Linked DNA regions of Paraglaciecola sp. L3A3. The protein of the gene in region 2 binds, or shares a complex with, the protein of the main gene of each other region. Links are inferred from orthologs where the notes say so. Each region holds a gene or a part of one and is shown on either strand. Other genes may lie near its edges. The genes, in order: rne and pnp.

Evidence for each region.
Region 1: the proteins of pnp (region 2) and rne are in contact, whole or in part, in a cryo-EM structure (PDB 9QH0), measured with the Escherichia coli proteins. The link is inferred for Paraglaciecola sp. L3A3 from one-to-one orthologs.

The regions. Positions count from the first base shown.
Region 1 is NZ_CP047023.1:2,298,878-2,314,792, forward strand. Bases 9,865-13,300 are described here. They hold rne (ribonuclease E), read right to left. Parts: upstream 12,996-13,300; coding sequence 10,065-12,995; downstream 9,865-10,064. Other genes in these bases: GQR87_RS09645 (DEAD/DEAH box helicase), read right to left, coding at 9,865-9,891. Also shown: GQR87_RS09605 (discoidin domain-containing protein), read left to right, coding at 1-625; GQR87_RS09610 (RNA methyltransferase), read right to left, coding at 643-1,161; GQR87_RS09615 (aldo/keto reductase), read right to left, coding at 1,163-2,179; GQR87_RS09620 (ATP-binding cassette domain-containing protein), read left to right, coding at 2,303-3,742; GQR87_RS09625 (RluA family pseudouridine synthase), read left to right, coding at 3,745-5,436; GQR87_RS09630 (ABC transporter substrate-binding protein), read left to right, coding at 5,509-6,291; GQR87_RS09635 (YaiI/YqxD family protein), read left to right, coding at 6,658-7,101; sodium:proton antiporter NhaD, read right to left, coding at 7,201-8,445; more of GQR87_RS09645, read right to left, coding at 8,557-9,864; 23S rRNA pseudouridine(955/2504/2580) synthase RluC, read left to right, coding at 13,572-14,525; GQR87_RS09660 (nucleoside triphosphate pyrophosphatase), read right to left, coding at 14,575-15,165; 23S rRNA accumulation protein YceD, read left to right, coding at 15,298-15,825; rpmF (50S ribosomal protein L32), read left to right, coding at 15,836-15,915. UniProt on the Escherichia coli protein: Endoribonuclease that plays a central role in RNA processing and decay. Required for the maturation of 5S and 16S rRNAs and the majority of tRNAs. Also involved in the degradation of most mRNAs.
Region 2 is NZ_CP047023.1:3,211,639-3,227,084, reverse strand. The notes cover bases 7,600-10,566. They hold pnp (polyribonucleotide nucleotidyltransferase), read left to right. Parts: upstream 7,600-8,006; coding sequence 8,007-10,127; downstream 10,128-10,566. Other genes in these bases: GQR87_RS13435 (DcaP family trimeric outer membrane transporter), read right to left, coding at 10,311-10,566; GQR87_RS13445 (DUF2339 domain-containing protein), read right to left, coding at 7,600-7,699. Outside these bases: topA (type I DNA topoisomerase), read left to right, coding at 1-698; GQR87_RS13475 (DUF2058 domain-containing protein), read left to right, coding at 787-1,356; GQR87_RS13470 (sodium:proton antiporter), read right to left, coding at 1,416-3,218; GQR87_RS13465 (MliC family protein), read left to right, coding at 3,385-3,708; GQR87_RS13460 (family 16 glycosylhydrolase), read right to left, coding at 3,761-4,756; GQR87_RS22385 (hypothetical protein), read right to left, coding at 4,854-6,497; more of GQR87_RS13445, read right to left, coding at 6,578-7,599; more of GQR87_RS13435, read right to left, coding at 10,567-11,429; acs (acetate--CoA ligase), read left to right, coding at 11,586-13,526; GQR87_RS13425 (response regulator transcription factor), read left to right, coding at 13,553-14,212; GQR87_RS13420 (PAS-domain containing protein), read right to left, coding at 14,160-15,446. UniProt on the Escherichia coli protein: Involved in mRNA degradation. Catalyzes the phosphorolysis of single-stranded polyribonucleotides processively in the 3'- to 5'-direction. Also involved, along with RNase II, in tRNA processing.

The DNA.
Region 1 (15,915 bases), 910 kb from region 2 along the record:
ACCTATAGAAGGTCAAACCTTTGCTGGTGGCATGATGCCTTCTATTGCCTCAAATGGTGATCAATATGTGGCAGATGTGCTGACTTATATTCGTAACGAATTTGGTAATCAGGCCAGTATTATTTCTAAGGATGATGTGACATTAGCTAAACAAACGTTTAAAGATCGTTCTAGTTTATGGAGTCATGAGCAGTTAACGTCTTTGTTTGCTAATCCTTTGCCTGAAAAAAATGCTTGGAAAGTTACCACTAATTTTAAAGTCAAAGCAAAAAATGGTGTTAAAAACCTTATCGATGGTAAATATAGTTGGCCTAAGTTTAGCGGCGCAGAGCAAAGAGATAAAGGGCATGCAATTACGATTGAATTACATAGACCGGCTTTCGTTTCACAAGTTATTGTTGACTCAAAAGGTATGAATGATAACTACTCCCGCAATATAAAAATTGAGTTCTCTATGGATGGTCAAACTTGGACCAGTATCATTAATAATCCCGCAGCTAGCGATGTAGAAATCAGCGAAACATTAGGCTTAAAAACCCAGTTTGTGCGTATTACTAATCAGATAGAAAGTGCAGGACAGAATTGGGGGATCAGCGAGCTAGATTTAATAGGAAGTTATTTGTAAGAGAAACAGCCCTTTAACTAGGGCTGTTGCTTTGACGAGCTGAGTTTAGTACGGTTATTGGTATCGCGGCTGGCTTTAATCACTTTATCATCAGTGGGCATAATAGCGGTTTTAGCCAGTCTGTCGTACAACAATACATTGACAGTCGCCGCTAAATTCATACATCCAACTGTGGGTATATATACTATATGATCACATTGATTAACGACTTCTTGGCTCAGAGATCCATCCTCAGGGCCAAAAATGTATAGCGCATTATCAGGGTGTTTAAATTTAGGTAGGGGGGTCGCCCCTTCTACTAGTTCAATTCCCACCTTAACTAAATCTTTATCCGGTTCTGCTTGAATAATCTCAGCTACTTGAGTTACAGGTATATTTAAATGGGCGTTTTTGGTATCGGTGGAAAACGCACTGGCCCGTGCGTATCTCTTACCTGTGTAGCGAATCGTTGCCACTTGATAACAGCCCGCAGCCCGCAAAATACTGCCCATGTTTTGTGGGCTTTTGGGATTGCTTATGGCTAAATGTGCAGGCATATTATTGAGCCAATATATTGTTTATTTTTTGTAATTCTTGCTCGCTAAAATCAGCGCAATTTAGTGCAGCCACACAGTCTTCAATTTGACTCACTTTGCTGGCGCCGATAATAGCACTGGTAACTGCCTCGTTACTTAATACCCAAGCCACTGCCATTTGGGCCAATGATTGACTACGCTGCTCTGCAAGTTTGTTGAGTTCGATCACTTTAGCTATTTTCTCTTGGCTAATTTGATCGGCATTTAAATAAATTTGTTCACTTCTAGATGCACGAGAGCCTTCAGGAATGCCCTGAAGATATTTGTTGGTTAAAAAACCTTGGGCCAAAGGTGAAAACACAATAGAACCTAAACCTTCTTCAGCAAATACCTCTGTTAAGCCGTCTTCAATACCTCGTTCAAACATGCTGTAGCGATTCTGACTAATTAACAAAGGGGTGCCTAAGTCTTTTAAAATACGTATAGCTTGTTTGGTGTGTATGGGGGAATAATTGGAAATCCCCACATACAAAGCACGACCCGAGCGAACAATATAATCTAGCGCCTGCATAGTTTCTTCAATGGGGGTTTCAGGGTCGTAACAATGAGAATAAAACACATCAAAATAATCAAGCCCTGTACGTTTAAGGCTTTGATCACAGCTTGAGACCAGATATTTTCTAGATCCACCAATTCCATATGGGCCAGCCCACATGTCGTAACCCGCTTTACTAGAGATCAAAAGTTCATCTCGGTAAGGTTTTAAACTTTTAGCTATTACTTGCCCAAAAGTAGATTCAGCTGAACCAAAAGGAGGGCCATAGTTGTTGGCTAGATCAAAGTGATTGATGCCCAAATCGAAAGCTCTATGTAACATAGCTTGTGCATTTTGAATCGAATCAACCGCACCAAAATTTTGCCATAAGCCTAAAGATAAAGAAGGTAGTCGAATGCCACTTTTCCCACACCTTGGATAAGACATAGTTTCGTATCTGTCAGTAGCAGCCATATATTGAGGATTGGGTTCATTTTTTATCATCTAGATCTACACCTTGAAAAAATTTTGCTTAGCCTAAAGCAAAGTTAACTATTTCTCAATTTAGATATCGATACTAGCGCTATTAATATAAAATACTGACACAATATTTTTATTTAAATTTCTATGATCTTACTGCAAAACATTCAAGCTATTTTTAACCAAGAGTATCAACTTGCTATTCCGTCATTAAATATAAAACCGCTACAACATACGGTTGTTTTAGGGGTAAACGGCAGTGGTAAGTCAGCCTTAACCGCCTTTATTGCTGGTCAAGGTGAATGTATCCAAGGAGACAAAACGCTGACGGAAGATTTTGCTTGGGTCTCAGTTGAGCAGCAGTTAGCGTTAATCGAAGCAGTGAAAGAAAAAGAGTGTGCCGATATTCTGGATATTATCCCGATCCCCACTAAGGTAGAAGAAATTATATTCGACGGCATCGATAAAAATCAGCTTGAAGAAACTCTTATTCATCAGGTTTATCAAGTGTTTACATTAACCGACTTGTTAGACAAGCCTTTTAGAGCATTATCTACCGGTGAAACACGAAAGGTTTTATTAAGCAAAGCGATTTTTCAACAACCTAAATTGTTAATAGTAGATGAGCCATGGGACGGTTTAGATACTCAAGCTAGCGCTCGTTTGGCTGAGTTATTTAGTCAAATGTCTAATTCAGTGACCTTTGTCTTTGTATTAAATCGTTTGAGTGAAGTGCCTGCTTATTGCCAGCAATTAGTCTTAATGGAAAAGGGCAAAATGAACTGGCAGTCAGAAGTGACAGATAATTTAGCTTTTCTACTTTCGCAAGTGCGCCAATTAACTCATTTGCAACAAACTGAATTATCTTTGCCCAGCACAGATAGTGATAGTTTTGCTCCTCGTCCTTTAGATTCAACCGTACCTTTAGTGAAAATATCCAATGGTAAAGTGAAGTATGGGCAACAGATAGTCTTTCAAAAGTTAGATTGGACTATATGGCCTCAACAACACTGGCAAGTCACTGGACCGAATGGTTCAGGTAAAACCTGTTTATTAAATCTGATCACAGGTGATAACCCGCAGTGTTATGTGAACGATATTTTTGAATTTGGTTTTCAACGAGGGAATGGCGAAAGTATTTGGCAAATTAAGCAATACATCGGTTATATGTCTAATGCATTTCATTTAGATTATGGTGTCAACTGCTCAGCATTACATGTGGTGTTATCGGGATATTACGATAGTGTAGGACTATATCAGACGCCAACTACTACTCAGCGTCAATTGGCAAAGCAGTGGTTGGCAATGATGGCTCTAGAGCATCAATCAGAAACTCCATTTAAGCAATTATCTTTTGGTGACCAACGTTTATTATTAATTACTAGAGCTATGGTAAAACATCCTACTATGTTGATTTTAGACGAGCCTTGTAATGGTTTAGATGAAATTAATCGACTTAAAGTATTAGCACTCATTGACTTGTTAGCCCGTGAAGGTAGTACAACTTTATTGTATGTGAATCATCATCAAGAAGATGTCATTCCGAGTATAAAGCATCACTTGTCTATGCTGGATTATAAACAATAAATATGGAGTTGATTGACGACAAGTGTTTTACTCAGTTTGTAGAAAGTACAGATAAGTTTTCGTTACCAGAGCGTTTTACTTTTCCATTTTATTATCAGCCCCATCCTCTATGTATAATGGCTGCAGAGCAGTTAAAACAGCATATAGCGATGCAAAATAGATGGCAGCATAATTTTGGCTTAACTGACGATGCTAACAAAATAATTGGTAAAATGTTTGGGGTGCTGTTAGTCAAAAATAAACAAGGAAAGTTGGGGTTTTTGTCTGCTTTTTCTGGAAAATTAGCTGAACAAAATCATATTAGTGGTTTTGTGCCTCCGGTGTTTGATTTATTGGCTGAAGATAGTTTCTTTTTATCTGAACAAGCTGAGATTAACCGAGTTAATCAGCAACTAGAAAGTTTAGAAAATTCCATAGAATTGTTACAATTACTTGAACAGCTTCAAGGGGTAAAACAACAAAGTAGTAAAGAAATTTCTGAGCTGAGGAATGAGTTAAGCGACAATCGTCAACAGCGAAAATTGACTCGGCAAACTATCGCCGAAGAATTAGCAAAACAAAACAAAGAAACTATTCTGCAAACCTTAGCCCAACAAAGTGTAAATGATAAATGGCGGTTAAAAGAGTTAACCAACAAATGGCAACTTAAGTCTGAAGTAATACAAACTCAAATAGATACCTTTGAACATCAAATATCATCACTTAAGCTGAAACGTAAAAGGTATTCATCCCAGTTACAAAATAAAATATTTTCTCAATACCGATTTTTAAATAAAAACTTAGAAAAAAAAAATTTACTGGATATTTTTGCTGGCACATCTTTAGGCACACCTCCTGCTGGAGCAGGGGAGTGTGCAGCTCCTAAATTATTACAATATGCCTTTTCACATCAATATACTCCCTTGGCCTTGGCCGAATTTTGGTGGGGTGCTTCTCCTAAATCTGAAGTGAAAAAACATCAACAATTTTATCCCGCTTGTACTGGAAAATGTCAGCCTATTTTAAAACATATGCTGACTGGAATGGAGGTCGACGATAACCCTTTATTGAAAAATTATGGAGAAGGGAAACAGTTAGAAATTGTGTATCAAGATAATGATCTCCTTGTGGTAAATAAACCAGCGGAGTTTTTGTCGGTTCCGGGTAAAGATGTCTCTGATTCTGTATATCAAAGAATCAAACAACTTTTTCCTACAGCCGCGGGCCCATTGATTGTGCATCGCTTGGATATGTCCACTTCAGGTTTAATGGTGTTAGCTTTGAATAGTCAAACCAATAAAGGGCTACAGAAACAATTTATTCGTCGTCAAGTTGAAAAAGAATATGTGGCTTTGGTTGAGGGATTAATAGAAAACGAACAAGGTGAAATTAACCTGCCATTAAGGGGCGATTTGTTCGATAGACCGAAACAGCTTGTTTGTTTCGAACATGGCAAACCTGCTAAAACTGTTTGGCAGGTATTACAAAGGTTTCCGCAAAATGGTCGGACTAAGGTGCTGTTAAAACCCCATACCGGACGGACTCATCAGTTAAGAGTACATTGTGCTCATGTTGAAGGGCTGAATATGCCCATTGTTGGTGATGACTTATATGGTACCTTAGATGAACGGTTATACCTTCATGCTCAAAGGTTGGCTTTTGTTCATCCTGTTACCAATAAACCTTTGGTCTTTGAGTGTAAAGCCTGTTATTAGACTATCGTTGAATAGTGTTTTAGTCCAAGTCGATTATTATTGAATTGGTTATATAAATTCTCGGTTAAATGTATGCTTATCCCTTATGCAAAGAGATTACACAAAGGTCTAATCTCTATTTTATTAATCTGTATTACTAGTGGTGTGTTTAAAGCTGCTTCAGCAAACTCAGTGACATTAAAACTGGCTGCAACTGATTGGTGTCCTTATACTTGTGAAAATAACATAAGCAAAAAGGGGATTGCTTATGATTATATACAATTCCTTTTTAAACAAAAAAATATTGCACTTGATGTATCATCTTATCCTTGGGCTAGGGCAATAAGGCAGGTAGAAAAAGGTAAATTACATGGACTATTGACTGCTGTCCATTCTGAAAGTCCAAATTTATTATTTACTCAAAGTGCGATGATGTCATATCAAATGTGTTTTTACGGTAAAGAAGGTTCTAAGTGGCAGTATGCTGGTGAGCATTCGTTGAAAGATATTCGATTAGGAGTGATATCTGAGTATGGTTATGGTCAACCAGTTGATCAATATTTAGCAAATAAAAGAAGCCAATATAATGTTGTTAAACTGAGCAGTAACCAAGCCTTGCAACAACTGATTTCTTTAGTTGAAGCTGAGAGAATAGATGTGCTTATCGAAGATAAAAATGTGATGAATTGGTATTTCAAAAACAGCAAACAGAATTCACTGAATAAATTGGGCTGTTTAGCCGAAGAATCTTTATATTTAGCCATGTCTCCTAAGGTTAGTTGGAGTGAAGATGTAATTGATTTCTTGAATAAAGAATTCCAAAAAGAAACCAATCAACAATGGTTGCTAGAGTATGCCCAAGTCTATTATCAATAGTCTATGTAGGTAACCTGAATACTGGATAAGCTGAACCTATCGATAACGCTCTTTTTGTGCATAGCGGCGTTGTATTGTCTAGCAATAACAGGTTGTTACGTAAGACAATCCGCCTTGCTATACAAGAAAAATTTTGTTTCTTACCATAGTTTACTATTCTAAAATCAGTTATAAATCCTGCCATTATTCGCCGAGAGGATCAGATGTCTAAATCGTTTGATTTTCAAAAAATATACGCAAGGGTACAAACTTTTATGCAAGAGCAAGGAGTTAATCGAAAGACATTCTGAATTTCTAGCAAATTAATATTGTTTATTATGGGTAATGCCATTTATCCTTAGTAAATCAATATAAGTAGGAATCGATATGAAAATTTGGGTGGACGCCGATGCGTGTCCGGTAGTGATAAAAGATATTCTATTTAGAGCCGCACAACGTAAAAAAGTGCAAACTATATTTGTAGCCAATCAATATATTCGTACACCACCGTCTAAATTTATTAGTTCTCAACAAGTCAGTGCAGGTTTTGATGTAGCCGATGATGAAATTGTTAAACAAGTTGAGCCTAATGATTTGGTGATCACTAGTGACATTCCCCTTGCCGCAGAAGTGATAGAGAAGGGGGCATTAGCCTTGAGTTCGAGGGGAGAGTTGTTTACCACAGAAAATATACGCTCTAGACTGAATATCCGAGATTTTATGGATACTATGCGAGCAAGTGGTGAGCAGTCAGGTGGACCACCGCCATTAAATCAAAAAGACAGGCAGAATTTTTCAAATCATTTGGATAGGATTTTAGCGACAATTTAGTCAACTTTGGGGGAAGCCTTGTATTAGGTGATATTTCTTGCCATTAAACAATCGCCGAGTTCGTTCATACCTATGGATATGAACGAACTGGGCTATTTTTTAGTGAATGAAATTGGCAAGTGTTAAAACCAATACATAACCAACAGTATAGGTAATTAATAGCAATAAACTGTATTTAGCGTAACGACCAAAAGTTAAGCCAGGTACTTTACTCATACATACAATACCTGCGGCAGAGCCTATCACTAACAATGAGCCACCTACACCCACGGCATAAGTTAATCCAAGCCATGAAGCTAAATCCATATGGATGTCAGTTTTCAATAATGCAGCTGTAAGAGGTACGTTATCAACAGCTGCTGAGGTAATCCCCATAATATAATTGGCGTAAATAGGTGGCAGGTGTTTATACAGCTCTAATAAAAACTCTAAGGCGTGAATTTGTTCTAACATACCGACCAGTAGCAATACACCTAAGAAGAACAATAAAGTGTCGAATTCAATGTATCGGATATATTCAATAATAGGGTCCCGATCATCATCATCATTACACACTTTAGCAAATATAAACATGATGGCTAAGCCTGCTAAAAAGCTTAAAACAGGCGGGATTTCGTATAAGACATTACCAAAAATTGTCAGCAGTATGGTACTTAGAAATATTAGTGCAATACCATAGTCCAGTTTACGAATATCTTTCTGTTGTTGTTTAATCCTTACTCGTCCACTCATGCCAAAACTTAATAATGTAGCCAAGGTCAATACCGCGATAAATGCAGGCAAAGATAACCACAATAAGTTTAAGATACTCACTTTATCGGCAAGAAATATCATTAATGTGGTGACGTCTCCAGTGATTAATGCGACCCCTCCAGAGTTAACAGCAAATACCACTAGTACGGTAAAACGTATGGTTTTATTAGGCGGTAAAGACAGAGATAGGATAAGTGCTACAGAGACTAATGTTGCTGTGATGTTATCTGCTAAAGACGAAAAAACAAAACTAAATATGGCAGTAAAAAATAACAGTTTACGCTCGCTGATAGACTCTGGCATTGCGCGGTGTAATAAATTAGCAATGAGTCCTTTTTTGTTGAGGTAAGCAACAAAGGTCATAGCCGCGACTAAGAATAGCCATAAAGAAGATATATCAGCTAAGTTTTCCCTAAGTTGATGATCAATCAAATCCCGTTCTATGCTCGAAGGAGCAAAAATGAACAGGGCAATCCAAGAAAGGGTTCCGAATAATAAGGTGATTTTAGCTTTATTGATATGAATGACTTCTTCAAAAATCACCCCGATTAAAGCCAATATGGCTAAACCAATTAAAACGTAATGTAACAGCATAAGAAGAAAAATGTTTTCAGTTTGAAATTTCTGGCGATTTTAGGCTTAAATCACCAGAATTCAAGAGGGTGTTTATATCAATACACCCTATATTATTTGTGTTTGGGGTTAAGCTTGAGAGTTATTGCTAGGGTTGTTTCTGCGGGCTCTGTTAGGTCGATTGTTTTGTCGACTAGCGGGCCGAGCAGTACTCGAACCTTGTTTGGCTTTGCTACCTGTATTTTGCCCATTGTTTGCTTGATTAGGTTTAGGCTTTTTCGGTTTTGGGGCCTTAATTGGACGCTGATCTAAACGAGAAACTGGCAAAGGTTGTGAAGGTTCAAATCCAGCAATGGTTTTACGTTGAATGACTTGTTTGGTCAGTCTTTCAATATCCACTAACTGTTTAAATTCTTCTAAGGTCACCATAGATATAGCTTGGCCAGTTGCGCCAGCTCGACCTGTACGGCCAATTCTATGTACATAGTCTTCCGCTACATTGGGTAAGTCAAAATTGACTACTTGTGGCAATTGATCAATATCAATTCCTCGGGCAGCAATATCAGTAGCAATTAAGGCTTTAACTTTACCTTGTTTAAAATCAGCTAAGGCTTTAGTTCTTGCCCCTTGGCTCTTATTACCATGGATTGCAGCTGCAGTAATACCTCTAGCTTCTAGCTGTTTAACGATGCGATTCGCACCATGTTTCGTGCGGCTAAATACCAATACCTGTTGCCAGTCATTGTCTTTAATTAAACGTGTGAGAATGGCTGTTTTTTGACTTTTATCGACCGGGTAAACCCATTGTTCGACTAAATCAACTGTTGTGTTAGCAGGTGATACCGATACTTCAACAGGGTTATTTACCAACCCTTTGGCTAATTGACGGATTTCATCAGAAAAGGTGGCAGAGAACATTAAATTCTGACGATTTTTCGGTAATAATTTTAATATTTTTTTAATATCATGAATAAAGCCCATATCTAACATTCTGTCGGCTTCATCTAAAACTAGTATTTCTAAGTCGCTAAACTTCACTGCATTTTGATTGTATAAATCTAATAAACGACCAGGTGTGGCTACTAGTATATCTACACCTTTTCTAAGTTTGACCATCTGTGGGTTGATCCCTACACCACCAAACACTACTGCTGATTTTAACGGTAAATCACGACCATAGGTTTGTACACTTTCAGCAACTTGAGCAGCTAATTCTCGAGTTGGCGTTAGAATTAATGCTCTAGCTTGATTTGCTCTGGCTGGTGTACCTTGGCTTAGTCTTTGTAATATAGGCAAGGTGAAGCCTGCAGTTTTACCTGTGCCTGTCTGTGCAGCAGCCATGACATCTTTGCCTTCTAATACGGCAGGGATGGCTTGGGCTTGGATAGGAGATGGGTCGGTATAACCCTTGGCAGTAACAGCAGACAATATTTTAGGGGATAAGCCTAAATCGGCAAAACTCATAGATAACTCTCAAAATAAGGTAAAAAATAAACGATTAAAAATTCATCGCGGGCGCGAGAGGATACAGGAATAGGCTGACTTTATCTAGATAAACAGTGGCTATCAACAAAAATGCCGCATTAGGTCAAACCCAATGCGGCATAATTTTTTAACTAATTTCTAGAATTAGTGTATTAAGCGTCAGTTCCAGGGCGGAATGCAGGAGCATTCGACTTACTGGTGGCACTTAATAAAGCTGCGGTTTTCTGCGACTTTTTCAGTTCAGGTCTAGCGTCATCACCTAGTGAAGCAATCTTAACTTCAACAAAAGCTTCATCAATAGATGTGGGTTTAGTCATAGGCGCTGAAGCTGTTTTCTTTTGTACTGGCTTATCTACAACTTTTAACGCTGACACTTTTTTGCCGCGACTTTTAGTTGGCGCAGTTTTGGCTTTTGGTGTTTCGATTACAAGCTCGGCTTTTGGTTCAGTTGCAATTTCAATTTCAACTTCAACCTTTGGTTCAGTTGCAATTTCAACTTCAACCTTTGGCTCAGCTTCAACTTCAACCGTATTTTCAGCAGTGGCAGTATCTTTCACGGCTTGTGGTGTTTCAGTTTTAACTTCAGGCGTAATCACAACGTCTTCTTTCGTTGACTCTGCTACAGTACTTGCTGTGGGCGCAGATTCTAGAACAGCTTCAGAAGTTGCTTCAGGTGTTAATTCTAATGACACTTGCTGTGGTGTTTCTGCACTTGTTATTTCAGCTGTTTTAGCTGCTACCGGTGCTGGTTCATCAAACTGTAATTCATCTTGTTTCACATTGTCTTGTGTCACAGGTTGAACTGTTTCTTGTTCATCATTTTCTCGACGGCGCTTTTGTCCCGCAGAACGAACATGTCTAGGTGAACGTCGGCTGCGAGTACGAGGTGTAGATTCGTCTTTAGTATTAGAGTCTGAACCTTGCTTAGCCTCTACATTTACATCAGCTGTTTCTGCCTTTGTTTCAGTTTGTGGCGCAACTGATTTTTGAACGGGGGCTGGCGCTTCAGATTTAGTTGTTACAGGTTTTACTGCAACATTGTTGTCTTCTACAGCAGCTGCAGTAGCTTGAGTTTGTTCTGGTTTATCAGCTTCTACTCGGACACTACGGCGATTGTCACGACGTTTACGACGTTCAGCGACTTGCTCTTTCTTTTTAGTAGGAGCAGCCGGTTTAGCTTGTTTTTCAGTTTGATCAACAGCTGCCTTGTCTTCTTTACGTGGTTTACGTGTGTCGTTTCTAGGTTTACGTTCTTTACGAGCAGGCGCTTGTTCATTACGCTCTTTGTTTTCGAAATTTTTGCCATTTCGTTTATTTCTATCTGGACGCCCATTATTATTTCGACGCTGATTAGTACCTTGATTACGAGTATTAGTCGTTTTCTTAGGTACCACTTTTTCTTCAGTTTTAAATAAATCGTTAAACCATTTACTGAGTTTTTCTAGTAAACCTTCACTTTTTACTTTTTCTTTAGTAGCAGCTGGTGCTTCTTTTTTGCTAGGTGCAATAAGACTTTGTAACGCAGGTTGCTCTTTAGGAGCAGCTGGCGCTATTGTCTTATCAGTAATGGTTTCTTCCATCTCGATTAGAGGTAAGTTATAGCTCATTTCCTGAACGGCATCATCAGAACGTCGACGAGAAATGCTATAATGAGGCGTTTCCATATTAGGATTAGGTATAATCATTAACTGTACTGAATGACGCTTTTCAACACTACGTACAGAGCGTCTTTTTTCATTCAATAAGTAAGTAGCCACATTAACCGGTAACTGGGCTTCAATTTGCCCTGTGTTATCTTTAATGCTTTCTTCTTCCATGATACGTAATACAGATAATGCTAAAGACTCTGTACCACGAACCGTACCGTGGCCACTACATCTTGGGCAAACATTATGCGCAGAATCACCTAAAGAGGGGCGTAAACGTTGACGAGACATTTCCAGTAAACCAAAACGTGATATGCGGCCTAGTTGTACTCTAGCTCTATCACCTCTAACTGCATCTTTCATGCGGTTTTCAACTTCACGTTGATGGCGTACAGGGGTCATATCAATAAAATCGATAACTACTAAACCACCTAAGTCACGTAAACGTAATTGTCTGGCAATTTCGTCAGCAGCTTCTAAGTTAGTATTAAATGCTGTTTCTTCTATATCACTACCTTTGGTTGCGCGGGCAGAGTTAATATCGATAGATGTTAACGCTTCTGTTGGGTCAATCACAATTGAGCCACCAGAAGGTAATCTAACTTCACGTTGGAAAGCTGATTCTATTTGGCTTTCGATTTGATAATGGCTGAATAATGGTACATCACCACGGTACAGTTTTACACGACTAGCATAGTCTGGACGCATCTGTTCAACGTGTTTTAGAGCTCGTTCGTGTACACTGCTTTTATCAACTAATATTTCACCAATATCACGTCTTAGATAATCGCGAATAGCACGTACTACTACGTCACTTTCTTGGTGAATTAAGAATGGAGCAGGGCGAGACTCTGCCATTTCTGTGATACGACCCCAACCTGAAACTAGGTAGTCTAAATCGTACGCAAGTTCTTCTGAAGATTTACCAACACCAGCGGTACGTACAATAAGTCCCATACCGTTGGGTAGTTCTAATCCACTTAACGCCGCTTTTAAATCAGTACGCTCATCACCTTCAATGCGACGAGATATACCGCCAGCTCTCGGGTTATTTGGCATAAGTACAAGATAGCTGCCCGCCAAACTGATAAATGTAGTCAATGCGGCACCTTTTTGGCCTCGCTCTTCTTTATCAATTTGTACAATAACTTCTTGGCCTTCTTTTATCACTTCTTTGATATTAGGGCGGCCTTCGAATTTATAGCCTTGAGGGAAATATGTTCTAGCAATTTCTTTTAATGGTAAGAAACCGTGGCGATCTGCGCCATAATCTACGAAAGCAGCTTCTAGGCTTGGTTCAACGCGGGTAATAGTACCTTTGTATATATTGGATTTTTTTTGTTCATGGCCTGGACTTTCGATATCTAGGTCATATAGCTTTTGGCCATCTACAAGTGCTACGCGCAATTCTTCTTGCTGCGTAGCATTGATTAACATTCTTTTCATTCTTGTTGCTCGGTATTGTACCGATCATCACAAAGTAAAGCGTTACATAGGGATTAGACAATCATTATATGCAGCCTCACGACTGTATGCTTAAAATTAAGTTTTGCGTCTTAGTGTTATTTCATTAATTATTTAATGTTTTGTTTTTTAACACTTTATCCATACTTTATGGACACTAAACTAGACGAAGTATTAGTTTAATTACATTGTTTTATAAAACTTATCAGTATTCGAACTATATATGCTTGTCTGGCATCTTATTTATTCAAATATTTTGTCAATTCATTTGTAATCTTTACATCTAGTGCGATCAGTCATTATTTATGTCGCTGATGTAATGGTTCTGTTTTACCTTGGCTGCGAAAAGTTACTCACTTCACAGTTGGTTTGCATATACTTTTACGACTTGTTGGTCGGTATTGCTTGCAGAACTAATAATCTATATTTGCTTTCATACACACACTTCATGTGAGAAAACCGACGCATTATCACATTAAACCGCTAATACTGGCAAGATATTAAATTTATGCACGACTTCTTTATTAATTCGGTTAGAATATGCGGCTTATGACAGATATATCATTTCAAAAAGTTCAATTTATAACAGTCGAACCTGAGCTCGAAGGGCAGAGGATTGACAATTTTTTGCGTACTTTATTAAAAGGAGTACCTAAAAGCCTCATTTATCGTATTTTACGTAAGGGAGAAGTGCGGGTAAATAAAAAGCGGGTTAAGCCTGAATATAAATTAATCGCTCACGATGAGTTACGTATTCCACCCATTCGGGTCTCAGAGCCAACAGAACTGCCATCTACAAATTTAGATAAAGTGTCGAGTTTAGAAAATAACATTTTATTTGAAGATGATTGCTTAATTGTGTTAAACAAACCATCAGGCACCGCTGTGCACGGTGGTAGTGGTTTAAGTTTTGGTGTGATAGAAGCCTTTAGAGCATTGCGGCCTCAACAAAAATTTTTAGAATTGGTACACCGATTAGATCGTGATACGTCTGGCTGCTTATTAATAGCTAAAAAAAGATCGGCTTTAAAAAACTTACATCAGCAGCTTATCGATAAAAAGGTTGATAAACGATATCAAGCTTTAGTGGTGGGAGAATGGCCTGCAAACCGGTTTAAAGTAAAAGCTCCTTTATTAAAGAATACTCTCAAATCAGGGGAAAGAGTGGTGTTAGTTAATGAAGAAGGCAAACCTTCTGAAACACGCTATCGTATTCTTGAATCTTATGCAGGTGCCACCTTAGTAGAAGCATCACCTATTACGGGACGTACACACCAAATCAGAGTGCATTGTTTACATGCAGATCATCCTATTGCGTGTGATAATCGATATGGTGCTAAACACTTTGATGAAAGAATGCAGAAGATAGGTCTAAAAAGATTATTTTTACATGCTCACTCATTGGCATTTCAGCATCCTGCAACAGACGAAAGAGTGACGTTTAAAGCGCCACTGGAGCCTGGCTTAATAGCAGTATTGAAAAGGTTAAGAAATCAAACATAACTGCTGTATTGAGATTTGCCTTTTTAACTTTTTAAAAAGGCAAATTTAATTACTTTCGCATGTATTTAAATACATCTACCTGCATTTTATTAAATAGCTCAATTAAACCAATTAAAGGTAGACCGATTAAACTATTTGGATCTCTGCCATTTAATGATTCAAACAATGCAATGCCTAAACCTTCACTTTTAAAACTTCCTGCACAGTCGTATGGTTCTTCTATTTGTAGGTAAACAGTGATTTGTTGTTCTGTCAGTTGTCTGAATTTTACTTGGTATTGATCAACCATAAACTCCAATTCCTTATTATTTTTGTGAGCAACACATAATCCGGTGTGAAATATCACGGTTTGTCCACTCATCATTAATAATTGTGCTTTAGCATTTTCAAAATTACCAGGCTTACCTAATGTTTGCCCATTACAGCTGGCTAATTGATCTGAACCAATAACGTAATGGTCGGGGTTTGACTGACTGATGGCTTGAGCTTTATTGATAGCTAAACGTAACACTTGGTCATTAATTGATTCGTTGTTGATTTTTGTTTCATCAACTTTAGGGGCTATCGCGTCAAAGGGCAGACACAACTTTTTTAATATGTTTTGTCGATAAGAAGAACTGGATGCTAAAATAATTTTCATTGTTTTTAGATTCATTATTTATCAAAAAATAAATGAAAACACATATACCTTTATATAACCACTAATCTTGTTGACGATAACTGTTATATTTTCTTTGACTAAATCAATACATATCTATATTATTCGCGCGCTATGCAGAAAGTGAAATTACCCAAGCAGGTTGATCCTGTCAAAAGTGCCACCAAACGCTCCGATTATCGGGGTATTGTTGCTACTTGTGAAATGCCAAGACTGCTTGAGTTAGTAGTTGATATTGCCGAAGAAATCGATGTTGAAGTTAAGTTCTCAAAAGACGAGCAGGGTCTTACTTATTTTCAAGGTCATATGGCATGTTCAGCGTCGCTTCTCTGTGAAAGGTGTAACCAAGCTTATGAACATCAAATTGATGTTTCTTTCTGTTTCAGTCCAGTGCAGAGTTCTGAACCAGAAGATAGTGATGAGTTACCGGATGTTTATGAACCGGTAGAGGTTAATGACCATGGAGAGATCAATTTATTTCAAGTACTTGAAGACGAACTGATCTTGTCACTGCCGATTGTAGCCCTTCATGCAGAGGAGGATTGCAGTCAAAAGCGTGACAACATGAGCTTCGGAAAAATTGAACCGGTAGATGAACGTCCAAACCCGTTCGCGGTTTTGAAAGAACTTAAGCGAGACTAGGAGTAAAGTAATGGCTGTACAGAAGAGTAAAAAAGCTCGTTCAAAACGTGGTATGCGTCGTTCACACGATGCATTAGGTACTACGACTTT
Region 2 (15,446 bases):
AAGTTATTAAGGTCGATGATGAAGAAGAGTTAGAAACAGAATTGTTACGCTCTAAACGTCGTTGTGGTATCTGTGGTACTGCTATGGATAGTTACCTTGTTGACGAAAACCGTAAACTGCATGTTTGTGGTAACACTCCTACATGTGAAGGTGTAGAGGTTGAAGAGGGAACGTTTAAAATTAAAGGTTATGAAGGTCCCATTATCGAGTGTGATAAGTGCCAATCTGATATGGAACTTAAAAGCGGTCGTTTTGGTAAATATTTTGGTTGTACTAACGAAGAATGTAAAAATACTCGTAAGTTACTGAGAAATGGTGAAGCTGCACCACCGAAAGAGGATCCTACTGATTTACCTGAATTAGAATGTGTTAAGTCTGATGCCCACTTTGTATTGCGCGATGGTGCTTCTGGTATTTTCTTAGCTGCACATAATTTCCCTAAATCTAGAGAAACTCGTGCGCCAAAAGTAGAGGAGCTCGCCCGTTTTAGGGATCGTATTTCGCCTAAGTTTTATTACTTAGCAGATGCCCCTGCTGCGGATCCAGACGGTAGTCCCACTATTGTTCGTTATAGTCGTAAAACCAAACAACAATATGTGATGTCAGAAAAAGAAGATGGTAAAGCATCTGGTTGGTCTGCTTGGTATACCGACGGAAAATGGAAAGCAGAAGATAAACGTAAAAAACCTAAAGAATAAAGATTTTATTTATCCTCTCATAACGGCAGCTAACGCTGCCGTATTTATTTAAATTTAAAAAATTTCAATTTTAATATGGCATAAAACTATGGCACTTTCTCTTCAAGAACAATTACTTAAAGCGGGTTTAGCGGATAAGAAAAAAGCTAAACAAGTTAGGCAACAAAAGCATAAGCAGGCCAAAGCCAAACAAAAACACAATCTTGTTGAAACCAATGAAGCTAAATTAGCGGCTGAAAAAGTGGCTGAAGCAAAAAAAGCTAAAGACAGAGAATTAAACCAACAAGCTAAGCTAGAAGCTGAAAAAAAGGCTATTGTTGCGCAAATAAAACAACTCATTGAAGCCAATAAACAACGTAAAACTGGCGGTTCAAAAGGCCAAGAAGATGTGGTGTGTAACTTCACCGATGGCACATTGATTAAACGTATGTATGTTAGCCCTGCGGTACAAAAACAAATTACTCAAGGTAAGTTGGCTGTGGTTAAGTTAGGCGCTGGTTATGAATTAGTGCCTATGCCTGTAGCTAATAAAATTGCTGAGAGAGACGAATCTAGTGTGGTTTATCGAGCCGATAATATCAGTGCTGAAGATCAAAAAAGCAGTGAAGAAGACGATTGGTATGGTGATTATGAAATTCCAGATGATTTGAACTGGTAAATTCGTAACTTAGCCATGTTTAGAAAAAGGCTCACAGCACATGATGTGAGCCTACCCTGTTAATTTTTATCTTCTTCGTTATTGGCTTTAATCAAACTGACTATCCGCCAATCTGCTTTTGGAATAATTTTATTCGAAGTGGTATACATGTTTACTCGCCCTTTGGGGTCGATGGCACACAAAGGTAATAGTTGGCCATTATATTCTTCTAGGTAATCTTCGAAAGAAAACTCATCTGAAATACGCGTGGTTTTAATTATGGCTCCTTTTGTTAGATAGCCGGTGAGTTTGCCATAACTGATATTTTCAGCAAACAGTCCTAACTTTTTCGCATAGGACTCAGAGACTTGATGGCTAGTGAGTTTTTTGGTTTCATTGTTACTTAACCCTAACACTGAACCTTTGCCTAGTTGATGCTCAAAATGATAAGTCACTAGTGGATTAAGTTGTTTGTAAGGCGACATAACCAACACTGTGCCGTATAAAGATAAATCCATAGTACGAGAAGCATGATCTGATATAGGATTACCAAAATAATTAGGAATACCCTCCATGCGGGCAATGCTTATACTTTCCCAGTTAGTATCGGCAATACATACTGTCACCTCTTGCTTAAGTAACTCTTTGGCAAATTTACGAGCAAAAATACCGCCACCAAACATTAAAAAGCCATAAGGTGGGGGAGCTCGAAGACCTAAATATTTTGTTACCTGCACGGCCGTTAAGCTTTGTAATACTACGGTACAAATAATCACTAAAAATACCATAGGTACGAGTAGGTCAACTTGTGCATAATTTAATGCTTCAAGCTTTAAAGCAAATAATGCCGACACAGCTGCAGCAACAATTCCTCTTGGTGCTATCCAGCTAAGCAATGCTATTTCTTGCCATTTTAAACCTGTGCCTAAGGATGAGATGATGACTGAAATAGGGCGGGCTATAAAAACAATCCCAATTAATACCAGTATTGAGCCCCATCCCAAATTTAAAATTGCACTGAGTTCAATACGTGATGCTAACAGAATAAACAAGCCCGATATTAATAAGACACTCAATGTTTCTTTGAACTCTAATATACCTTCAACATCAACTCTTTTCATATTGGCTAACCACATACCCATTATGGTCACAGTCAATAAACCTGATTCGTGAGCAATCATATTAGATCCTTCAAAGGCACCTAACATTATGGTAAGCACAGCTGTATTAATAAGATAATGAGGGATCACATTATTTCTCAATAATAGTCCCATAACATAACCAAAAAACGCGCCAAACCCGACCCCTACAGAAACCGTTAAGGCAAAAGCAAATAAGGTATGGCTTAAAGCATCTTGAGTAGAAATAATATATTCAAATACTAATACAGCCAGTAATGCCCCAACAGGATCGATTATTATCCCTTCCCAGCGTAAAATATTGGATATTTTACTGTTTGGTCTGACGGTGCGAAGCATAGGGACGATAACGGTAGGCCCAGTGACAGTAACTATTGCTCCAAATAAAAACGCCATTTGCCAAGACATGCCCAAAGCAAAATGGGCTAGGGGAGCGACAATAACCCAAGTCACTAAAGCTCCTATGGTACACATATTACGCACCATAGAGCCATGTCCACTGAGATCACCCATTTTTAGGGTCAGTGCCCCTTCAAATAAGATAATAGCCACAGACAAAGACACAATGGGGAACAATAAATCCCCCAATAACAAGTCTGGATCAATGAACCCAGCGACTGGGCCAACCAATAAACCGGCAATTAAAAGGGGTAATATGGCTGGCAGTTTAACTTTGTATGCAAAAAATTGGCAAGCGATAGAGATAAGCCCTACTGCTACTAACAAAATAATGGGATCGCTCAAGTTTAGTCCTTTTTTGTACTATTGGCTGGTATAGGTGCTATCTGAGCACAGTTTTGTTGACTTATTCAAGAATTAATAAAATTGATATTGTTGGCAACTCGCTATTGGTAATGTGTAAAATCTGAATAATGTAAGCTGATACACCTATCTAAAAACAGGAAAATTAATGTTTCGTTTTCATAAAAAATATATTTTGTTGATAGTTTCGATGGTTTTGACTGCTTGTGGTCAGTCTACAGAAATGACCAGCGAGCAAGAGTATTACGAGGTGACTTATGATTGCGAACGAGGTCAGCCTATTTTAGTTCATTTTTATAAAGAGCAAGAATTAGCTGAATTAATACGTGAAGGACAAGTGACTGAGCTAAAACAAGAACCTTCTGCTTCAGGTTATTATTATACAAATATGAAAGTGAGTATTCGTGGTAAAGGTAATGAACTTACCTTAGAAATAGGCCGTATGGCAGCGATAACTTGTAGAGCTAGATAATATTCGCTTTTAAGCTCGGTTTTAGATTGAGCTTAAAAGCACTATTTAGAGATTACAGATTATTTTGTCTTAGTTCTTTTTTTGTCCATACTCTGACGTAGTCAACCGTCATACTCGGCGGATCTTGGTTGAAATCTTTTGGATGAAAACCTTTAATATCGGAAGTAGGGTTAATAGGAATAAAACCATTACATTTAAATTCAGTATAGGGTTTTCTTAAACCTAGCGATAAAGCAACTTGCATAGGTCTTTGGTGCCAATACTTATTTTCAGCACGGCCTACTTCTGTATGATCAACATACCAAATAATTTCTTGTTCAGTCACTTTAGCGCCATACACGTGAAATTGTTTGCCGGGATCTGCAGTTAACACATTGACGTTTTCTTGTTCATGATATTTGCCTGGTCTACGCCAATCCCGGCCTGTTGAATTGGCCTTGGCATCTTTTTTGGTTAAAGCTGCATGTAAATTATGGTCGGTTATTTTTTCGTTGCCAGCCTTAAAATTTTGCCTTTGTTGCATTTCGACTACATCAATTTCACTGTATCTGACGGCCCCTTCAGTTAATTGAGTATCATCAAAATTACTATACATCCAAAAGGCTGGTGAAAAGCCGGGAAATTTTTTCGAGCCTAAAATTCGCGCTTCGTAATAACCGATAGTACCTGCGGCTTTACTTTGTAACATAGCTGATTTGAAATATAAGGCAGAATTGGGAATTGAGTTACCTTGAGAGCAGGCATTACTGATGTTTCTGTTATGTGGGTTGTACACCATCTGAATGGTTAAGTTTCCGTCTTTTTGATAGGCGTTATTTTCATTATCCCAGCTCCAAGTTTGAACATGCTTAGGATTTTTTATCCACTTATCGTAATCTATAAATGGACTATTAAATTCGTCAGAACGGCTAGGATCTAACTGCCAGACTTCGTTAGCGCTGGTATTAAATGGTTGTGTATCTGTAGCGTAATTATTTGTCGATATTAAGCACAAGCAAACAGATAGTGTCGTTTGGATTAGAAGTGGTAAGTTTAATTTATGTTTCATTCGGGCAAAAACTCACTATATAAAAGAATATTTCGAGTATAACAGAGAAACATTTAAATAATATAAACGTGTGATGTTTGTTGTTTTTGACATGTATTTAAATTGTTTGATTCATGCGTTTTTGATAAATAAATGCCGCGGCTAACATAAATATACCAATACTGATCATAAGTACTACTTTTTGCCATAACAGGGCATTTACAGTGTCAAGTATTCCTAATTTTAATAATCCTGCAGCCATAAAGGCTAGGGCAAGTTTGGCAATAAACTTACTGTGTTTGTGGGTAAAGAATAAATAACTTCCTTGCAAAATTAAGCAGGGGGTAATTAATAAAGCCAGCTCCCATTTAGCCAATAAAAATGCAAAATTTATAGATAATAAAATATGCAGTAAAGTGTAGCTAATTTTACTATTACTGATGAATTTTAAGTGTAGGCGACTAAGTAATTGGGCTTTAATTAAAAAGGTAAGCAAAACAGCTAAACTTAGAGCCAGCCATATACTGCTACTGATGTCTTGCCCAATGCCAGTGACTGAACTACATAACCACGACAGTAAGATATTAAAGAAATTGATATAACCCAATGTACGTCGATTTCGAATTAAAATTTTATGACTTAATAAATATAAGGTTAGAGCAAATATATAACTACTGGTCGCTATTCCAGCCCAAACAATATTCGTCCATTCTTGCATATAGATAGCGATACATCCGGCTAGGTAATATAGGCTAATGGATGCAATTTTTTTGTCTAATAATGGAAGATGACGCTTGTGAATTTTGATTAAAAAGTAACTGAATAGTGTCAATCCCATTACGTTAGCTAAAACACTTAATAACAACTGACTCTGGTAAAAGTCGATGGTAAAAACAAGGTTATATACTGCCGCGAGAATAAAAATAAGCAAAGCTTGAATTCTTAGCAATCTATGTTGAATTTGTTGCCCTAATAGGTAACTTATCAATGCTGAACACCACACAGCAATAGCCGATAATTCGCTATAGTGTTTGAAAGCAGAAGGTAAAAATGTCAGAGGTAAAATAAGATAAAACGCCAATCTGAGAGTTTCTGCTATATGTGCTAGTGTGCCCGTTCGTCCAGTTCGGCGGTAAAATTCTGCTAATAACCAACACTCTAGGAAAACAAAAACTAATGATGTTTTAGCGTAATTAGGTAAATCTCTAAACGACAGTGATTGCACCTCTATGATCCCTAAAATGCTAATCGCTATGACAGTTAAACCAGTTAAATAAACCATTACTTCTGAGACTTTACAGACTTTTCTATAAGATTTAGACAGTAACAAAACTTGTAATGGTAATAGGGCTATTGCCATCCATTCAGCCAATTGAAGCCATAGTAGGGATAATATGAATAGGCTCAGCCAGATTGATTCAATAGGTCTTAATTTTTGCTTAAGTTGAATTTCCCAGCCAGTTTTGTTTGCATCAATATTTAATATTTTTCTACTCGCAAATATTATTCCGCCAATACTGGCAACCACTAAGTTACCTTGTAGTGTGAGTAGTGCGGGATCGGGAAAATAGGGAAAAATGGCAAATATCCCATGGGCCAGAGAAAACACCAATAATGAATAAGCTTCAATACGCACTGAGTAGTAATTTTCTTTTAAGGCTAGGTATAAAATAAATAAGCCTTCTAGGGCAATAGCAAAGCCCCAATAGTCGGGGACTAAACAGCTAATAATAGCGACTAACAGCCAAGTGCTGGCATACATAATATGTAAATTACAGGTATAAGAGTTTTGTTTCTTTGCATGGATAGCTAGGTAAGCACTAATGCTTAGATTGATAAAGGCTAGGCTAGGCTAGGCAGTATCCACAGATTGTTGAATTCAGTTTGATATAAAATACCAATATTGGCGAATAAGGTAATCACAGATAATAAGATAAAGTCTTTACTAAAACTGTTCTGAGAAGTAAACAAACGACACAAATAATATAAAAATAAGCAGTAAAAACCTTGACTGAATAAAGCGATAAAAGTGGAGTGAGAAGCAAATAGCAGTAAAAACTCTAGGCAAGAATAGGTAACAAAAATACTGGTATAACTTAACCACGGCCAATTTTTCTGATTGGCTTGATAGAGACTGGTTAGCACTATAAAGCCTAAACCAATTAAATAATAAATAGTACCTAGCTGATCTAATTGGGATATCAAGGGAATAGCTGCCCCGCCTATTATAGATAAGCTGCTGACAATCTTAGTGTCGAATTTGTTGGATAAAATAAATCCCATAATGGCAATAATAAAATAGCTTAGTAATACCAACCAATCAGGGAGAAGTTGGTAAAAACTGCCAGCCATATAAACGGTTATATAGTTAAGCAATAAACCCAAGGCAATAATAACGGAATTAAATTCTGGGTACTGGTTACGTTTTGCAAAATAGGCTCCGAATAAAGTGGTAGCCAAAGCGACGATAAACAGTAGTAATGTTTTACTGCCCGCGCCTAATTCAGCTACCAAAAGTTGAGTTAAATAACCAAATCCAGCAACTAATAATACTATGCCAATTAACATAAAGACAAAAATGGGAGCTTGGTTTTTTGCTTGATAATGTTTATATAAATTGATCACAGGCGAAGCAAATTGAACACAAGGAGCTAATAAACTGGAGAGTTGTTGATTGGCTTCTCTCATAAAATAGGCAATATATGAAGGGGTATGAGTCTTATGCGATTCCTCCAGGATTGCGGCTAGATGTATTTCAGGAGAGATATCTTTGTTGTGGGACTTTAATGACTGTGGAGCAATTTGTTGTCTATCGCTTGTAACTGTGTTTTGGCTGTTGAGATCAGCAGTATTTTTCAGTAAACCAATCTTTTGTTCTAATTTATGCAGGCGAGTAGAAAAGTCTACGCGAGTGAGTTCTAATTCCCGTTGTAAATCTTCAATTTGTTGATCCTTCAAAGACACATTTTTCCTTTTTTTGGGTTAATCAGCCATAAATAACGAAAATAGCACAGAATAATGGGTTCGACTAATTTGAAAACACCTTGAAATCACAAGTTAGAAAAAATATAAAAGCATTGAGTTTGGTAAAATAATAAACCTTTAAGTGCTACTGGTCACATATCTCATAATTAAGTTTTTAGAATATTCTCAAATGACTGTTTTTACTCGGCTTGAGCCGCTATACTATGCGCCGCATTTAGAAGCGATATAGAAAAAGCAAAATGAGTAGTTCCATATGTGCTACTCGACATTAATTTAAAGGAAAAAAATGACTCCTATTACTAAATCTTTTCAGTATGGTCAGCATACTGTCACTCTTGAAACTGGCGTAATTGCTCGTCAAGCTACAGCCGCTGTATTAGCAAGCATGGACGATACAAGTGTATTAGTTTCTGTGGTTGGTAAAAAAGACACTAAACCTGGTCAAGATTTCTTCCCACTAACAGTGAATTATCAAGAGCGTACTTACGCTGCAGGTAAAATTCCTGGTGGATTCTTCAAACGTGAAGGTCGTCCTTCTGAGTACGAAACATTAACTTCGCGTTTGATTGACCGTCCAATTCGTCCTTTATTCCCAAATGGGTTTATGAACGAAGTACAAATTATTGTAACTGTAGTTTCTGCTAACCCAGAAATTCCTACCGATATTATCTCTCTTATTGGTACTTCTGCCGCTCTTGCTATTTCTGGTATGCCTTTTAATGGTCCTATCGGTGCAGCACGTGTTGGTTATAAAGATGAACAATATGTATTAAACACTCGTACTTCTGAACTTGAAGATAGCCAGTTAGACCTAGTCGTTGCTGGTACTGAAGGTGCAGTATTGATGGTTGAATCTGAAGCCGATATTTTATCTGAAGAAGTGATGCTTGGTGCGGTAATGTACGGCCATGAGCAATTACAAACAGTCATTGGCGCGGTAAGTGAGTTTGCTGCTGAAGTCAATACTCCTTCTTGGAATTGGCAAGCTGTTGAAGAAAACACTGCTCTTAAAGCTAAAATCAAAGAACTTGCAGAAGCAGGTATCACTGAAGCTTACCAAATTTCTGACAAGATGGAGCGTAAAGACGCTATCGTTGCGTTAACAGAAAAAACAGTTGCTGAAATAACTGCTGCTGATGAAGAGCAAAGTGCTAAAGAAGTATCTGAATTAGTTCACGAACTAGAAAGTGATGTTGTACGTTCACGTATTCTTGCTGGTCAACCGCGTATTGATGGTCGTGATCCTGCGATGATCCGTGCTCTAGACGTCGCCACTGGTTTGTTACCACGTACTCACGGTTCTGCTTTGTTCACTCGTGGTGAAACTCAAGCAATCGTAGCTGCTACCTTAGGTACAGAACGTGACGCACAAATGATTGATGGCTTAAACGGTAAAACTGATAGCCGTTTCATGTTGCATTATAACTTCCCTCCATACTGTGTGGGCGAGACTGGTTTTGTTGGTTCACCTAAGCGTCGCGAAATCGGCCATGGTCGTTTAGCAAAACGTGGTATTCAAGCGGTAATGCCGTCTGAGAAAGATTTCCCATACGTAGTACGTGTTGTATCTGAAATCACTGAATCAAATGGTTCGTCTTCAATGGCCTCTGTTTGTGGTACTTCTTTAGCATTGATGGATGCTGGTGTACCTATCAAGGCATCTGTTGCTGGTATTGCAATGGGCCTTGTGAAAAATGATGAAAATTTTGTGGTTCTTTCTGACATTCTTGGTGACGAAGATCACTTAGGTGACATGGACTTTAAAGTAGCCGGTACTACTGGTGGTATTACTGCTCTACAAATGGATATCAAGATTGAAGGTATCACTAAAGAAATCATGCAAGTCGCGCTTAAACAAGCGAAAGAAGCACGTTTGCATATTTTAGGTGTAATGGACCAAGCGATTGCTGGTCACCGTGAAGAAATGTCTGAGTTTGCTCCACGTATTTATACAATGAAAGTAGAAACAGATAAAATCCGTGACGTAATTGGTAAAGGTGGCGCGATGATCCGTGCTATCACCGAAGCTTCTGAATGTAATATCGAAATCGAAGATGACGGTACTATTAAGATCTTCGCTACTGAACTAGCTAAAGCTGAAATTGCCATCTCTAAAATTGAGCAAGTGACTGCTGAAGTTGAAGCCGGCAAAACTTACTCAGGTAAAGTGACTCGTATCGTAGATTTCGGTGCATTTGTTGAAATATTACCTGGTAAAGAAGGGTTAGTGCATATTTCTCAAATCGCTCACGAACGTGTTAACAAGGTATCTGACTTCTTAGAAGAAGGCCAAATCCTAGACGTGAAAGTAGTTGAAATTGACCGTCAAAACCGTGTTCGTTTAAGCATAAAAGACTTAATCGAAAAACCAGCACCAGCAGAAGCGCCTGCTGAAGGTAACGAATAAGTTATCGCTGAGTTAAGTTAAAACCTAAAAAGGAGCCGCAAGGCTCCTTTTTTATTGGTATTACACATCAAACTGAATACTACCAATTCCATTAAATTCTCGCTGAGTGTACATTTATTGGAGTTGGTATTATTTTATATCCATTAAGATTTATTGCCGGATTGGGGCTAACAAGTCTTAAACCTATAAGGTGAACTTCACTGAAGTTTGCAGATAGCTCGAATCAAGATCTAAACCTCCGTCATCGACAACATATTTACCAAGCTCAACACCAATTATCATGTTAGGCGTGTATTGCCTGATAAGGTTAACAGCGTAATGAGAACGGTCATGTCCTAGAATATCGGTTTCACCATTACCGTAAAAAATTGTACTGCGATACTCATCGCTCCACATTCTTCTATATCCAACATACCAAGCCGTTGTGTCCTCTGTTTTTGTTTCATTGCTTATTGGGTCAACAACAATATCTGTAGCTAACGTGATTCCGGCGTAACGACCTGATTCGCCAAGTGTTAACTGAAAACGAATATCGTCTTTACCAATTGAGTTTATTTTACCGGAAAGGCTAATCGCTGTCGCTGTGGCATCGATTCCACCTTGGTCTACTTTTCTTAATAATCCTGCTACGCTCGCTTGTCCCCAATCACCTTGAAAGTTATATCTGGCTACAAAATCTGGCATCTTACTATCTGGATCATTATTGCTGCCAGTTACGCCAACATTGCCCGATACTCCATTGCCGTCATTGTCTCCAAAGGTCTGTGAGTTTTCTAAAGCAAATTGCCAATTCCCAACGGAATATCGGATCTGCACTTGTCTTATAAATCCTTCTGCAACCATTGGTCCACCAAAATCTAAAGATTCAACCAAAGCAGCTAGAGGCATAAAAGTTGACCATGTTTGACCGATTAACCAGTTTTTGTTTTTTACGAAAGCATGACGTAAACGTGGGTTCACAGAATTACTAATAATTTCGTTCCCGCCGCCACCGTAAAAATCCATTTCAACAAAGCCAGTCCAATCACCATGAATATAAGAAATGTTGAAGCGGCTTTCTTTTATATTTAATCCCAGTTTAGAAGTATCTACTGCCCCAGGATTATTGCCTATCCAATAATCCTGGTAATTTAAATCTCCACTGACATATCGTGCATCAGCTTTTAAATAGCCGCCAAACTTGATCTTGTTACCATTTTTGAAGTCTATTTCGAATGGCGCTGCATTGGCCGTTGAACTAATGAGCTGAGTACCCACAAGCAATAGACCAAGTGCTGTGCTTTTCTTTATGATGTTATTCATGTGTTTGTCCTAGAGTGTTAAATCTTTGTAAACTTTGAACCAGAATTATCAAATTGCATATAAGCTCATGGTCTATAAGACTAAAGTCCCATTTCCATGTTTTCTGATGAGAATAAAGTATCTCAATGAAATTTATACAGAATATGGAATGTAGACATGGTAGAAAAAATATATCCGGTGCCTGAACAGGCAAAAATAAATAGTCATTTAACCGAACAAGCTTATCTTGAACTCTATAAACAGTCGGTGAAATCACCAGATGAATTTTGGGCTGAACAAGCGAAAAGATTAGACTGGTACAAAGCCCCCTCTATTATTAAAAACACTTCTTTCGACCCAAATAACTTATCTATCAAATGGTTCGAGGATGGTCAGCTTAATGTATCTTATAACTGCATTGACCGTCATCTTGAAAACCGCAGTCATGTTACTGCCATCATTTGGGAAGGAGATGATCCTCAGTCCTGTGAGTTAATTAGTTACCAAAGCTTACACGACGAAGTGTCAAAACTAGCAAATGGACTAAAAAAATTAGGCGTAGTAAAGGGCGATCGTGTGGCTATTTATATGCCTATGGTTCCTCAAGCTGCTTATGCAATGCTGGCATGTGCAAGAATAGGGGCGGTGCATTCAGTTATTTTTGGTGGGTTTTCCCCAAACTCAATTGCAGATCGTATCGAAAACTGTGGCGCAAAAGTCTTAATAACCGCCGATCAAGGTATGCGTGCAGGCAAAACGGTACCATTAAAAGCGAATGTTGATGTGGCACTTGAAGAGCATGAATGCGCAACTTTGGAACATGTTGTTGTGTTTAAACATGTTGGTTCAGAGGTAGATTGGCATGCAAAAGATTTCTGGTGGCATGAACTTGTAGCAGATTGTCCCGCTGAGTGTGAACCAGAAGTCATGAATGCTGAAGATCCTTTATTTATTCTGTATACCTCAGGTTCAACCGGGCAGCCTAAAGGGGTGGTGCATACGACAGGTGGTTATTTGTTATACGCAGCCATGACACACGAATATGTATTCGACTATCACAAAGGTGAAGTTTTTTGGTCCGCAGCTGATGTTGGATGGATAACAGGTCATAGTTATATGATTTACGGGCCATTGGCAAATGGAGCAACAACTTTACTATTTGAAGGTGTGCCTACCTATCCGGATGTTCGCCGGATAGGGCAAATTGTCGATAAACACAAAGTTAATATTTTATATACGGCTCCCACTGCTATTCGAGCATTGATGGCCCAAGGTGATCGTGCGGCACAGGGGATCAGCGGAGAATCTCTGCGTTTATTGGGAACCGTTGGTGAGCCGATTAACCCTGAAGCATGGAATTGGTATTACGAAAAAATTGGCAAAGGACGATGTCCTATTGTTGATACTTGGTGGCAAACTGAAACAGGTGGATTGATGATTTCACCTTTACCAAGTATCACCCCTTTAAAACCTGGTTCTGCAACACGTCCATTGTTTGGTATTCAACCTGCATTGGTTGACAGTGAGGGCACAGAACTAGAAGGAGCGACAGAAGGTAATTTGATAATAAAAGATAGCTGGCCTGGACAAGCGCGAACTGTTTATGGTGATCACCAACGTTTTATTCAAACTTATTTCACCACTTATAAAGGTAACTATTTCACTGGGGATGGGGCTAGGCGAGATGAAGATGGCTACTATTGGATTACTGGACGAGTAGACGATGTTCTGAATGTCTCTGGCCACCGTCTAGGTACGGCTGAAATTGAAAGTGCTTTAGTTTCACATGAAGCCATTGCAGAAGCAGCTGTTGTGGGTTATCCCCATAATATAAAAGGCCAAGGGATCTACGTTTATGTCACGCCAATTGAGGGCGTAGTATGTGATGATGCGCTTACCAAAGATGTGATCAATTGGGTCCGTAAAGAACTTAGTCCAATTGCCACACCTGATTTGATTCAGTGGACTCATGCATTACCCAAAACCCGATCGGGGAAAATCATGCGCAGAATTTTGCGTAAAATTGCTGCTAACGAATATGAACAATTAGGTGATACATCGACATTGGCAGACCCATCAGTTGTTGATACACTGATCCAACAAAGGTTGAATAAATAATAAAACGATAACTTTATGGGAACACTATGCTAAGGCTACTAATTGCTGATGATCATCCATTATATCGTGACGCTCTTAGTAGTGCCTTAGCGTCCCATTTTGACCCCTTAGAGATAATAGAAGCGAGCGATCTGACCGAGACTGTCAGCCTTCTTCAACAAGATCTAGATATTGATTTATTGCTACTCGACCTACATATGCCGGGCAGTGGCGACTTGTTCGGTTTAATTCACATACGCAAACTATTTGCAGACCTCCCAGTTACCGTGATATCAGGTATAGAAGACAAAAATATTGTGTCTAAAGTTATTAATCTAGGGGCATTGGGTTTTATACCAAAAACAACCGGCGCGGCACAAATTGCCGAAGCAGTTAATACTATGCTTGAAGGTGATGTGTGGTTGCCAGAAAGTTTTGCGGCAAGCGAAGTTGAATTAGACAGTGAATTTACCGAGTTGGCTGATAAGGTATCCAGCCTGACCCCAGCCCAGTATAAAGTGCTATGTTATATGCGTGACGGATTATTAAATAAACAAATTGGCTACAATCTGAATATTGCTACGGCAACAGTTAAAGCCCATGTCACCGCAATTTTCAAAAAATTACATATCAATAACCGGACTCAAGCTGTGCTTATTGCTTCGCAACTTGAATTAGCGCCGCCTGTAACAGAGCTCTCAACTTAGCCGGTTTAACTGGTTTATTTAGATAAGCACAATTGGCTTCAGTACAACGAGTGTGGATATCTTCCTGTTCATTTGCTGTGACCAGTATCGCTGGAATAGCATAATCCAATTTTTCACGAATAAGTTCGATTAATTGCAAACCGTTGTAATCCTCCTGCAAATGATAATCCATTATTAATACTTGGGGGATGGAATTATCAAGAGTTTTAAAAGCTTCCTGAGTACCACGGGCTCCCGTAAAATTTACCGACCACTTGCTTAATAAAGCATTCATCCCGTCAAGGTTTTCTAGTTTATCATCTACACAAAGTACCCTAAGGCTTGCTAAGGCCTGAGACGATTTAGGCTTTTGTTCAAGCATCTGTGATGTTTGTGCATTAATACGGGGTAATAGAATAGAAAAACAACTTCCTTTACCCAGCACAGATCTTACCGTTAAGGGGACATCTAGCTGTTCACTTAGCCTAGCAACAACACCAAGCCCTAAGCCAACTCCCTGTTCGGAATGGTCTTTTATACGGTAAAAATCTGCAAATATTTTGTCTTGCTCAATATCGTCAATTCCACATCCAGTATCCCAGACTTGGATCAGAACACTCGTCTGACGTTTACGTACGCTAAGTAAAACTTTGCCCTTATGAGTATATTTAATGGCATTGGACAGTAAATTTTGCAGTATTCGGTACAAGTAGGTACGATCGCTCTGCACCCATAGGTCTTGTAGTCGGCCATGTAAATTTAGTCCCTTTGCTTGTGCGCACATATTGAATTCTTCCATAAGCGGCCTAATTAAAGGCAGTAACGCTATGGAGCTCATTTTAGGTTGCATCTCTCCTTGGTCAAGCCGAGCGATATCTAATAAAGTACCGATCAACACTTCACTAGCATTTAAACTATCACCTAGTTTTTTTACAAGTTTATTAACATCCCCTGTTAACTGTGTTTCTTGTATAGCACTTAAATATAATTTGGCGGCATTTAGAGGTTGTAATATGTCGTGACTGGCTGACGCCAAAAAACGGGTCTTGCTGGCATTAGCTTGCTCAGCTACTTTACGAGCATTAACCAGTTTCTTTTCTGCTTCACCACGTCGAGCGATTTCTGTATGTAACTCTGCATTAATAGTTTGTACTTCTTGGGAGCGTTTTTGAATTCTGTTTTCAAGATCAATATTCGCTTCCTTTAGCGCATGTTGGATCTCTATGTGTTCAGTCACATCATTAAAACTGGTGAC